Regions from separate parts of the Streptomyces sp. ITFR-6 genome, predicted to be linked through region 3. Evidence: riboswitches for the same ligand, from Rfam matches in the RefSeq annotation. Region 3 holds a riboswitch; each other region holds the start of a gene.
What was found. A riboswitch is a leader RNA that binds a small molecule or an ion and turns the genes downstream of it on or off. The one in region 3 is predicted to bind cobalamin.
Positions count from the first base shown of each region.

Region 1: another riboswitch for cobalamin. It lies ahead of RLT59_RS05375 (FecCD family ABC transporter permease); the one in region 3 lies ahead of RLT59_RS30885 (cobalamin biosynthesis protein).
Region 2: another riboswitch for cobalamin. It lies ahead of RLT59_RS11580 (ribonucleoside-diphosphate reductase subunit alpha); the one in region 3 lies ahead of RLT59_RS30885 (cobalamin biosynthesis protein).

Region 1 is NZ_CP134612.1:1,253,144-1,257,149, forward strand. Features, by position in the region: gene RLT59_RS05365 (ABC transporter substrate-binding protein) at 100-1,131, opposite strand; gene RLT59_RS05370 (ABC transporter ATP-binding protein) at 1,147-1,929, opposite strand; gene RLT59_RS05375 (FecCD family ABC transporter permease) at 1,929-3,038, opposite strand; cobalamin riboswitch at 3,140-3,286, opposite strand; partial or broken gene RLT59_RS05380 (alpha/beta hydrolase) at 3,477-4,006, shown strand, end outside.
Region 2 is NZ_CP134612.1:2,610,537-2,614,542, reverse strand. Features, by position in the region: gene RLT59_RS11585 (ribonucleotide-diphosphate reductase subunit beta) at 1-488, opposite strand, end outside; gene RLT59_RS11580 (ribonucleoside-diphosphate reductase subunit alpha) at 488-2,884, opposite strand; cobalamin riboswitch at 3,026-3,162, opposite strand; gene RLT59_RS11575 (GNAT family N-acetyltransferase) at 3,250-3,762, opposite strand; gene mctP (monocarboxylate uptake permease MctP) at 3,875-4,006, opposite strand, start outside.
Region 3 is NZ_CP134612.1:6,785,211-6,789,216, forward strand. Features, by position in the region: gene RLT59_RS30875 (putative cobaltochelatase) at 1-136, opposite strand, end outside; gene RLT59_RS30880 (cobyric acid synthase) at 133-1,743, opposite strand; gene RLT59_RS30885 (cobalamin biosynthesis protein) at 1,740-2,753, opposite strand; cobalamin riboswitch at 2,904-3,037, opposite strand; gene RLT59_RS30890 (hypothetical protein) at 3,195-3,428, opposite strand; gene RLT59_RS30895 (inorganic phosphate transporter) at 3,441-4,006, opposite strand, start outside.

The sequences.
Region 1 (4,006 bases), 5.5 Mb from region 3:
TGCACACCCGGACGGACCGCCCCCGGCACCGCCGCCCCGGGTGGCGGGGGCGGCGGTGCCGGGGAGCGGACGCAGCCACAGCCGCAGGTCGGGCGCGGGTCAGCTGCGGGCCTTCCGCAGAGCTGCCGCGAGCGAGGTGATGGCTGCGGGATTGCGCGGGCTCTCGACGAGGTCCACGTAGTCGAGGACGACGATGCGGTCGTTCTTGATCGCCGACACATTGGCCAGCGGCGGATAGGACGCCAGGAACTTCTGCTTCTGCTCCGCGCCGGTGTCCCCGTAGTTGTTGATGACGATCACCTCGGGGTCCCGCTCGACGACGGTCTCCCATCCCACCGTCGTCCAGGTGTCCTTGAGGTCCTTCATGACGTGGTCGCCGCCGGCCCTGGTGATGATGTCGTGCGGTCCGGCGTAGGCACCCGAGGTCAGCGGCTTGTCCCGGCCGTCGTCGTAGAGGAACACCCTCGGCCGGTCGGCGCCCTTCAGAGCGGTCGCCTGCGCCTGGGCGACCTCCTTCCGGAACCGTGCGATCAGGGATTCGGCGCGCTTCTCGACGTCGAAGATCTTCCCCAGGTTCCGAAGGTCGGTGTAGAGCGCGTCGAGCGGCGGCATCACCCCTCGCGCCTTCCCCTGCCCGTTGCGGCACGACTCGCTCAGCAGGTAGGAGTCGACGCCCACCTTCTTCAGGGCTGCCGGGGTGAATCCGTCCCCCTCGTTGAAGCCGTAGTTCCAGCCGGCGAAGACCAGGTCGGCGCGTGCGTCGAGGACGAGTTCCTTGTTGATCGTCTCCTTGGACAGCCACGCGGTCTTCTCGTACCCGCCCTTCCAGGGGACGGACGTCAGGTCGCCCTTGTCGTCGGGCATCACATAGCCCGCCATGTGGTCTTCGAGTTCCAGGGCGAACATGATCTCGGTGATACCGACATCGTTGGTGACCACGCGCCGCGGGGCCTTGTCGTAGGTCTTCTTCTCACCGCAGTTCTCGACGGTCACGGGGTAGTGGCCCCCGGCCGCGGGTGCGCTCTTGTCGTCGTTCGCGTCCTGCGGGGTGATCTCGGCGCCGCAGCCGCTGAGGGCCAGCACGGCGGTGAGGGCGAGACCGATGGCGACGGGACGTATCGGGCTGGGCATGGTGGCAGGGCTTCCTTAGTAACGGGCGGCGGGGAGGAGGCGGTCGAAGATCAGCTGTACGGCGCCGGTCTCCGGGTGCGGTACCCGGTGCGCCCGGACGCCGAAGACCTCGGCCAGCAGCTCCGGGGTGAGTACGTCGTGCGGGGCGCCCGACGCGACGATCCGGCCGCGGTCGATGACATGGAGGACGTCGCAGTGGAGTGCGGCGAGATTGAGGTCGTGCAACGCCGTGAGCACGGTCAGTCCGCTGGCACGCACCAGGGCCAGTACCTCCAGCTGCTGGGCGATGTCCAGGTGGTTGGTGGGCTCGTCGAGCACCAGCGCGCGCGGCTGCTGCGCCATGGCGCGGGCGATCAGGACCCGTTGCTTCTCGCCTCCGGACAGGGTCAAAAAGCCCCGGTCGGCCAGGTGTCCGGCCCCGACCTCCGCCAGCGCGGCGTCACATGTGCGGCGGTCCTCCTCCGACACGCGCGCCGTCGGTCCCTGGTGCGGCATCCTTCCCATCGCGACGATCTCGGCGACGGTGAAGTCGAACTCGTGACTCGACTCCTGGGGAAGCGCGGCCAGCCGGCGGGCGGCCTCCCGCGGACTCAGGGCGTGCAGGTCCTCGCCGCCGATCCGGACGGTCCCGGCGGAGGGGTTCAGCGCCCGGTAGACGCAGCGCAACAGCGTTGACTTCCCGCTGCCGTTGGGCCCCACCAGTCCGACGAGCCGGGCGTCGCCCGCTCGCAGCGTGACGTCCTCCACCAGCCGCGCGCCGGCGATCTCGACCGTCAGCGCGTCGATATCGATCCGCATCACGCACCCCCGAAGGTGTAGGAGCGGCGGCGCATGAGGAGGATGAAGCACGGCACGCCGATCATCGCGGTCAGCACGCCGAGCGGCAGTTCCGCCGGGGCGAGCAGCACGCGCGAGAGGATGTCCACCCAGATCAGCAGGACGGCCCCCGCGAGCGGTGCGACGGCCAGCAGACGGCGGTGGTCCGCGCCGACCAGCATGCGCGCGGCGTGCGGGACCATCAGCCCGACGAAGCCGATCGCGCCGCTCACCGCGACCAGCGCCCCGGTGACCGCGGCGGAGACCAGGAACAGTTCCTTGCGCAGCCTGCCCGCATTCACTCCCAGGGCGGCGGCGGTCTCGTCACCCATCGCCAGGGCATTGAGCCGGCGCGCCGACCACCAGAGGTGGGCGAGGCCGCCGATCGTGGCGCCCGCGGCAATCGGCACGGAGGACCAGGTGGCGCCCCCGAGGCTGCCCAGCATCCACATCATCGCGGAGCGGGCGGCCTCGCCCCGCTCCGCGGCGAACACCATGAACGTCGTGATGGCCGAGAAGCCGTAGTACATGGCCGTGCCCGTCAGGACCAGGCGCAGCGGGGTCAGTCCGCGCGCGGTGCTGGCGACCGCGTATACGAGCATCATCGCGAGGAGCGCGGCGAGGAACGCCGCTGTGGACAGCGCCCAGACACCGAAGGCGCCGAAGACCCCGAAGATGAGGACGGCGTTCGCACCGACGGCCGCGCCGGAGGAGATGCCGAGCACGAACGGGTCGGCCAGGGCGTTGCGGACCATGGCCTGGACCGCGACGCCGATGGCGGACAGGCCGGCTCCGACGACCGCGGCCAGTACGGCTCGCGGAAAGCGCAGCTCCCACACGATGGTGTACCCGGCGACTTCACCGGGAGCGATCCGCTGTCCCGTCAGGCCTGCCCACAGATAGCGCGACACCTCTCCCCAGGAGATCCCCGAGGCCCCGATTCCGGCGCCGCAGACCAGGGAGAGCGGCAGCAGGGCACACAGCGTGATCACCAGCAGGGACAGGGGTACGCGCCGGGGAGGAGCGGGCCCGCCACCGGCGCGCGCCGCGCGCGAGGGCGGGGCGGGTATGCGTTCGAGGGGAGTGACCACGGTCGGATCGCTTTCACCTCAGGCCGTGCACCTGCACGATCGAAGGAGCGGCCCGGACGCGAAGCGCCCTGTGCAGCACCTCTCGCAGTCCACGGCGAATTGACAGGAGCCTTCACCGCCGCGGGTAATCGGGCTTGCGGAGCCATGGGGACGGCTCCGCCTACCGTTGCGGGTCAGCGCCGGAATTCGACCGGACTTCCCCCGCGGGGCGTGAGCAGCTTACGGGTACGGCACCGTGCTCTCCCTTTCGCCCCTGAGTCCCGAGCGCCCCGGAGCACCCCCCGAGCACCCCCGAGTGGCCCCTGAACAGCCCCTGACCCGCCCCGGAGAAGCCCCTGACGGGAGCACCGCACGGGCGCCGGAGCACCTAGCGTGACGGCGGATGCCCCGGCCGGGCCCGCACGCCTGACACAACCGCTCTCTTCGCAAGGAGGATCTATGCCGTTCAGGGGCAGATCCGCACTACGGCTCATCGCCGCACGGGGCACGGCCACGGCTGTGGCGGCTGCCACGGCCGCCGCCACCGGCCTCGCCGCCGCTCCCTCGGTCCACGCGTCGCCGCCCGCGACAGCTGCCCTTCGGTGGGCACCGTGTGACGTCCCGGCGGACCCGGGAGCCGAGTGCGCCGCGCTCTCCGTGCCGGTCGACTGGGACCACCCGGACGGGCCGAGACTCGATCTGGCCGTGGCCCGCCGCAAGGCCACAGAGCCCGGGGCGCGCGTCGGCTCCATGGTGTTCGGCCCCGGCGGGCCGGGCGACTCGGGTGTGGAGAGGGTGGTGGGCGGGATCAGCCGGTTCAGCCCCGAGGTCCGCCGCAGGTTCGACATCGTCAGCTTCGACCCGCGCGGCGTGGGCGGCAGCAACCCGGTGACCTGCTCCGGTGAACTGCTTGCCGAGCGGCCGTCGCCCGAGCTGGAGAGCCAGGCGGACTTCGACGCCACCCTGGCGTACAACAGACGGCTCCGCGC
Region 2 (4,006 bases), 4.2 Mb from region 3:
GCCTTCGTCTCCAGCCGGTCGATCGTCTCGACCGAGTCCATCCACTTGAAGCAGAACTGCGCCTTCTCACGGATCGAGGGAATCTCCTCGACCGCGTCGAACGCGGCCGCCCGGTCGTCCGGATCAGGCAGGTAGGTGTCCAGCAGCGTCAGATAGAACTGGACGTGCACGGCCTCCTCGAAGAGCTGCCGCGACAGGTACAGCCGCGCCTCGGGGGAGTTGATGTGCTTGTACAGCGTCAGCACGAGGTTGTTGGAGACGATCGAGTCACCGGTCGCGAAGAACGCGACGAGCCGCCCGATCATGTGCTGCTCGCCCGGCGACAGCTTGGCGAGGTCGGAGACGTCGGAGTGGAGGTCGACCTCCTCCACCGTCCAGGTGTTCTTGATCGCGTCCCGGTAGCGCTCGTAGAAGTCGGGGTAGCGCATGGGCCGCAGGGTCAGCTCGAAGCCCGGGTCGAGCAGGTTCTTGTTCTCGTTGGTGCTCATTACTGGCAGGCCTCGCAGGACTCGGGGTTTTCGAGGGAGCAGGCGATCGCGTCCGCGTCGGGAGCGGCCGCCTGCTGTACGGGAATGGGGGCGGCGGCCGCTGCCTGGCCGGACGCGGCACGCGCGATCCGGGTCGCCGGGCGCGAGCGCAGGTAGTACGTGGTCTTCAGCCCCTGCTTCCAGGCGTACGCGTACATCGAGGAGAGCTTGCCGATCGTCGGCGTCTCCAGGAACAGGTTCAGCGACTGGCTCTGGTCCAGGAACGGCGTACGGGCCGCCGCCATGTCGATCAGTCCGCGCTGCGGGATCTCCCACGCCGTGCGGTACAGCGCCCGCACGTCCTCCGGGATCCAGGCGAAGCCCTGCACGGAGCCGCTGGCCTCGCGCAGCGCCTCGCGGGTCCGCGCGTCCCACACGCCGAGCCGCTTCAGCTCGTCGACCAGGTAGGCGTTGACCTGGAGGAACTCACCGCTGAGCGTCTCGCGCTTGAAGAGGTTGGAGACCTGCGGCTCGATGCACTCGTACACGCCCGCGATCGAGGCGATCGTCGCGGTCGGCGCGATGGCCAGGAGCAGCGAGTTGCGCATGCCGGTCTTCGCGACCCGGGCGCGCAGCGCGTCCCAGCGCTCCGGCCAGTTCAGCTCGGTGTCGTAGTGGTCGGGGTGCAGCACACCGCGTGCGGCACGCGTCTCGGACCAGGCGGGGAGGGGACCCGACCGCTCGGCGAGATCGCAGGACGCCTCGTAGGCGGCGAGCATGATGCGCTCGGAGATCTTCGTGGAGAGCGCGCGGGCCTCGGGGGAGTCGAAGGGCAGCCGCAGCTGGAAGAAGACGTCCTGGAGGCCCATCGCGCCCAGGCCCACCGGCCGCCAGCGGGCGTTGGAGCGCCCGGCCTGCTCGGTCGGGTAGAAGTTGATGTCCACGACCCGGTCCAGGAAGGTCACGGCGGTGCGCACGGTGGCGTCCAGCCGCTCCCAGTCGATCGTGCCGCCCTCGACGAACGCACCGAGGTTGACGGAGCCGAGGTTGCAGACGGCCGTCTCGCCGTCGTCGGTGACCTCAAGGATCTCCGTGCACAGGTTCGAGGAGTGCACCACGCGGCCCGGCTCGGCGGTCTGGTTCGCGGTCCGGTTGGAGGCGTCCTTGAACGTCATCCAGCCCTGGCCGGTCTGCGCGAGGGTCCGCATCATCCGGCCGTACAGCTCACGGGCCGGCATCGTCTTGCGGGCCAGGCCCTTGGCCTCGGCCGCCCGGTACGCGGCGTCGAAGTCGTCGCCCCAGAGGTCGACCAGCTCGGGCACGTCGGCGGGGGAGAACAGCGACCAGGTCCCGTCCGCGTCGACCCGGCGCATGAATTCGTCCGGGATCCAGTGCGCCAGGTTCAGGTTGTGGGTGCGGCGCTGGTCCTCACCGGTGTTGTCGCGCAGCTCCAGGAACTCCTCGATGTCCGCGTGCCAGGTCTCCAGGTAGACGGCGGCGGCGCCCTTGCGCCGGCCGCCCTGGTTGACCGCCGCGACGGAGGCGTCGAGCGTCTTCAGGAACGGCACGATGCCGTTGGAGTGCCCGTTGGTGCCCCGGATCAGCGAACCGCGGGCGCGGATGCGGGAGTACGAGAGGCCGATGCCGCCCGCGTGCTTGGAGAGGCGCGCCACCTGGTGGTAGCGGTCGTAGATCGAGTCCAGCTCGTCCAGCGGCGAGTCCAGCAGGTAGCAGGAGGACATCTGCGGGTGCCGGGTACCGGAGTTGAAGAGCGTCGGGGAGGAGGGCAGGTAGTCCAGCCTGCTCATCAGCCGGTACAGGGCCGCGACCTCGTCCAGCGCCCGCTCGGAGTTGTCCTCCGCGAGCCCGGCGGCCACCCGCAGCATGAAGTGCTGCGGGGTCTCGACGACCTGGCGGGTGATCGGGTGGCGCAGCAGGTAGCGGCTGTGCAGGGTGCGCAGTCCGAAGTAGCCGAAGCGGTCGTCGGCGCCGTCGGTGAGCGCCTGTCCCACCAGGGCGTCCAGGGCGGCCGCGTGCAGCGTCACGAACTCGGCGGTGCGGTCCGCGATCAGGCCCTCGCGGTGTCCGACGGCGACCGAGGCGGAGAAGGACGTCGAGCCCTGCCCGGCCGCCTCGTCCGCGATGGAGCGGGTGAGGAGACGGGCGGCGAGCCGGGAGTAGGCGGGGTCCTCGGAGATCAGGCCCGCGGCCGCCTCGGTGGCCAGCGAGCGCAGCTCGGCCTCGTCCGACCGGGCGTTGCGGCCGCGCAGCGCGGCGGCGGCGACGCGTCCGGGGTCGGTGTCGGGCAGATCCGCGGTGAGCTCGGTGAGGGTCCGCAGCAGTGCGGTGCCCGGTCCGTCGCTCGTGGTTCCCGTTGATTCGGCCGCTGAAACCGGATCGGCTGGCGCGATGGTCACGTGGTGCTCTCCCTCGCTCGGCTCTGGGCCGACGGGGGGAGCGGGGGCAGCCGGGCGGAGCGGGGCCCCGTTCGGGCAGCACTCCGTGCGGCGTCCACCGGCCCATCCACGAGGCCCGGACGTCTGGGCGTCCGGTTCGGTCGAGCCGGACGCGCTGTCGGCAGGTCCTCGGACTCGGGATGCGCAGAAGCACACCGATCACACCGTTGCGGGACAGTTCCGGATTCGCACCGGATTTCCCTGCGGCGACAGCGAGCACGAGCATACATGTGGGGGCCGCCGGATGAGGCAGCCCCCACATGTTGTGTCGCGTGGCCGTCAGGAGACCGCCCGTGCCGTGTCGCCCGGCCGTCAGGAGGGGCCGGTCAGGAGACCGCCGGGAACTCCAGTCGGTACGTCAGCAGCGAGAGCCCCTCGATCGGATACCAGTCCCTTTCCGGGGTCCGGACGAAGCCGAGGCGCCCGTAGATCCTATGGGCCCCGCGCATGGCCGGCTGCGTCGAGAGCACGATTCCGGTGACCCCCGCGGTGGCCCGTGCGCGGTCGATACAGGCCCGGACGAGCGCCTCGCCCGCCCCGGCCCCGCGCGCCTCGCGGGAGACCGCGAGCATCCGGAACTCGGCCTCGTCCGGCGCCGCGATATCGGCCCAGCGGTTGCCCGGCGGCGCGTAGGTGACCCCGCCGAGGACGCGGCCCCGCGCGTCCGCCGCGACGAGCACCTCGGCCTCCTCGGCCCGCCGGGGGACGTCGCGCAGCTGTACCAGGTACGGATCGTCGGCGCCGTAGTCCAGCAGCCCGTCCCCGAGATAGGCCTCGGCGGTGATGTCGCCGAGGGCGGCGTACTCGGCGGCCTCGACCGGCCTGATGATTATGTCCATGCGGGGAAGTCTGCCGCACCCCTGGGCGGCGACGGCACGGGTTTTCCCCCGGACGCGCGAACGGGCCGCCGCGCCCCCTCACAGGCGGGGTGCGGCGGCCCGTACACCTCGGTCAGTGACCGCCCGGGGCCCCGGCGGTGGCCGGCGGGAGCTCCGTCTTCACACCCGGGTCGCCCGCGTCCGCGGTGTAGTCGGCGGGAGAGGTCTCGTCGAGCCCGGCAGGCGCCTTCACGGCGTTCAGGAC
Region 3 (4,006 bases):
CGGCGGTGGACTTGGCGGTGCCCTTCTCGCCGCGCACCAGCACTCCGCCGACGGCCGGCGAGACGGCGTTGAGCAGCAGGCCGAGCCGGAGATCGTCCTGCCCGACGATGGCGGTGAAGGGGTACGGCGTACTCACAGGGCCTCCTTGGTGGCGGCGGTTTCCAGCGGTTCGGGCTGTTCCGGCGGTGCGGTCGTGCGTGGGGCCTCGCGCGCCGCGGGCGCCCCCGGCGGGATGAAGGGGAGTCCCGCGGGCGCGCCCGACTCGATGAGCCGCCACAGCGCGTCGGTGTCCGCGTGCTCCTCGATGAGGTCACCGAGGAGGTCGAGCTGTTCCTCGCGCAGTGCGGCGAAGCAGGTGTCGGGGGCGGGGACGAAGCGGCGGCCTGCGGCCCGCGCGATCTCGGTCAGGAAGCGGCGGCGGAACGCGTCGCTCTCCAGCGAGCCGTGCCAGTGGGTACCCCACACCGCCCCTGACCGGCAGCCGTCGAGCCGCTGCCCCCGCCCGTCGGTGAGGAACGGCTCACCGCCGCGTACGTCCGCGACGCCGTGGTGGATCTCGTACCCCTCCACGGGGGCGCCGAGCGCCTCACCGACCGGCCGGGCGAGGGTCTTCTCGCGGTCGAACCGGACGCGGACGGGCAGCAGCCCGAGCGCGTCGACCCGCCCGGCGCGCGACTCCACCTCGTCCTCGATGTGTTCGCCGAGGATCTGGTAGCCGCCGCAGATACCGAGGACCGGGCGGCCCTCCGCGGCGCGCCGCAGCAGCGCCTCGGCGAGCCCGCGCTCGCGCAGCCAGGCCAGCGCCTTCACCGTGCCCCGGGTGCCGGGCACGATGACGAGGTCGGCGTCGGTCAGCTCCTCCGGGCGGTCCACGAACCGCACGACGACGCCCGGTTCGGCGGCCAGCGCGTCGACATCGGTGAAGTTCGACATCAGCGGCACGGCGCACACGGCGACGCGCAGGATGTCCTCGCCGTGCGGCGGTGCGACGACCGACTCGCGTACGGTGCCGCGCAGCGAGACCCGCAGCCCGTCCTCCTCGTCGATGCCGAGGCCGTGGGCGAACGGCAGCACCCCGTACGTGGGACGCCCGGTGAGACCGAGCAGCATGTCCAGACCCGGCTCCAGCAGTGACACGTCACCGCGGAACTTGTTGACCAGGTAGCCGGCGATCAGCTGCTGGTCCTCCGCGGCCAGCAGCGCCGTCGTACCGAAGAACGAGGCGAAGACCCCGCCCCGGTCGATGTCCCCGACTACCACCACCGGGAATCGGGCCGCCCGTGCGATGCCCATGTTCACGATGTCCGTGCGCCGGAGGTTGATCTCGGCCGGACTGCCCGCGCCCTCGCAGATCACCGCGTCATATGTGGACCGGAGCTGCTCCAGGCAGTCCACGACGGTGGACAGCAACTGCTCCTGCCTGCCGCCGTGGTAGCCGCGGGCGCTCATCTCACCGACCGCGCGCCCCATCAGGACGACCTGGCTGGAGCGGTCGCTGCCGGGCTTGAGCAGTACCGGGTTCATCAGGGCGGTCGGCTCCACCCGGGCGGCCTGGGCCTGCATGGCCTGGGCCCGGCCGATCTCGGCGCCCTCACGGGTGACGAAGGAGTTGAGGGACATGTTCTGCGCCTTGAAGGGCGCGACCTTCACCCCCCGGCGCACCAGCCAGCGGCAGATCCCCGCCGTGACGACGCTCTTGCCCGCGTCCGAGGTGGTCCCGGCGACCAGCAGTCCGCCGCTCATGTCGGTCTCCGTCCTGAGGTGCGCGTACCCGGGGCAGGTGTCCCCGGGCCGCGCGTCGAGGTGATCCGTCGTGCGGCGGCGCCCACGCCCAGCCGGGCCGCCACGCTCACGCCGAGGGCCAGTACCCCGATCCGGCGCGACAGCCGTACGGCGTGTTCGATGTCCCCGGTCGCCACCGCCCGGCCCGCCTCGCCGTTGAGCACGGGGCGGTGTTCGACCCGGCCGCCGTAGGCGAGGGTGCCGCCGAGCCGTACGCCGAGCGCACCCGCGAACGAGGCCTCCACGGGGCCCGCGTTGGGGCTCGGGTGCTTGGCTCCATCCGCCCGCCAGGCGTGCAGCGCCCCCCGGGGCCGGCCGCCGGCGGCCACGGCGAGCAGGGCGGTGAGCCGGGCGCCCGGCCAGCCCACGAGGTCGTCGAGCCGGGCCGAGGCCCAGCCGTAGCGCAGGTAGCGGGGCGACCTGTGGCCGACCATCGCGTCCAGGGTGTTGGCGGCCCGGAAGCCGACGAGTCCGGGGACCCCGCCCAGCGCACCCCACACCAGGGCGCCGACCACGGCGTCGGAGGTGTTCTCCGCGACGGACTCCACCACCGCGCGGGCGATCTGCGGACCGTCCAGGGACTGCGGGTCGCGGCCGCACAGATGGGGCAGCCGCTCCCGCGCCAGGCCGAGGTCCCCGGCGGCCAGCGCGCCGCCGATGGACCGGGCCTCGCGCCCCAGCGACGTACCGCCGACGACGGACCAGGTGGCGGCGGCGGTCAGCGCGACGGAGGCGGCGGGGCGGCGGCGCAGCGCGCGGGAGGCCAGTGCCGCACCCCCGGCGGCGCCTCCGGCGCAGACCAGGGTGTGCAGAGCGCCCCACCCGCGGTGGTCGCGCCACAGACGGTGTTCGACGCCTGCCGCGGCGCGCCCGAAGGCGGCGACCGGATGTCCCCGGCGGGGATCACCGAGCAGCAGATCACCGATCAGACCGGCCGTGGCGCCGTACGCGAAGATGCGATCGGCACGCACGGTTCAGCCGGCCGTCGCGCCTCGACGGACCTTCGCGCGGGCAGCTGGTGCTGGTCGGAGGGGAGACACGGAGACGGGCGCACGGCGGCCGGGCATGGCGATATGTCCTCACTCAGGGTCCGCGCCCTGGTTCGACGTGACCGGCGACGAGAGTCTCCTGGCTCCCGGATCCGCAGTTCCCCTGGTCTTCCAGCCCACTCGGCGTGGACCGTGACTTCCGGTGGTGGGGGACTGCTCCCCGGTGACAGTGGCGGGACCGCGCCGGATTCGCACCGGCTTCCTCTGCTGTCGCCGTAATGGCTCCGGCAGTCCACCACGCTCCGCGAACGCCAGTCAACCTACCGTTGACCTGCGACGGCACAGTGTGCTGAGACGCACATCGGGCCGGCCGCACCCGGGGTGCGGCCGGCCCGAGGCGGCGGATGGATCAGGGGCTGTGGATCAGGCGACGATCAGGTAGATCCCGTAGGCCACCGCCGCCGCGCACAGTCCGAAGCAGACGTACGCGCCCGCGCGGGCGAGCATCAGGGACCCGCCGGACTGGCCGCCCCGCTCGGCCGGTTCCGGCTGCCTGGAGAGGCCGGCGATGCCCAGGGTGAAGAGGCCCACCAGGGCGACGGTGGCGACGAGAGAGACGCCGAAGACGGTGCCGAGGGCTGCCCAGTCGATGTTCATGGAGGATCTTCCTTACACCGTGGCGGGTCGTGCCGGGTCGGCTATGGCCGGGGCCGGGATGGTGGCGGTGAGGTCGTGGGCCTGGGCGGCCGGGGTGGGCGGCGGGCTGACGGCCGCGATGGCGGTGGTGACGACGCCCGCGGGTTCGGCTTCCGGGGTGACCGGAGCGCCGTCCTGGGCGCCGGGTGCGACATCGTCCTGGCCGACCGGCTTGCGGCGGGACAGCACCCAGATCGCTCCGGAGCCCGCGATCAGCAGTACGGCGACGAGCACGACACCCCAGGTGCCCTGCTTGGTGAGGAACTCCGCCCCCGCGCCGACCAGACCGGCGGCCGGCAGCGTCAGACCCCAGGCGACGAACATCCGGGTGGCGGTGGACCAGCGGACCACACCGCCCCGGCGGCCGAGACCGGCACCCATCACGGCACCGGAGCAGGACTGGGTGGTGGAGAGGGAGAAGCCGAGGTGCGAGGAGGCCAGGATGACCGTGGCCGCACTGGTCTGGGCGGCGAAGCCCTGCGGCGGCTTGAGCTCGGTCAGGCCGCTGCCCATGGTGCGGATGATGCGCCAGCCGCCGA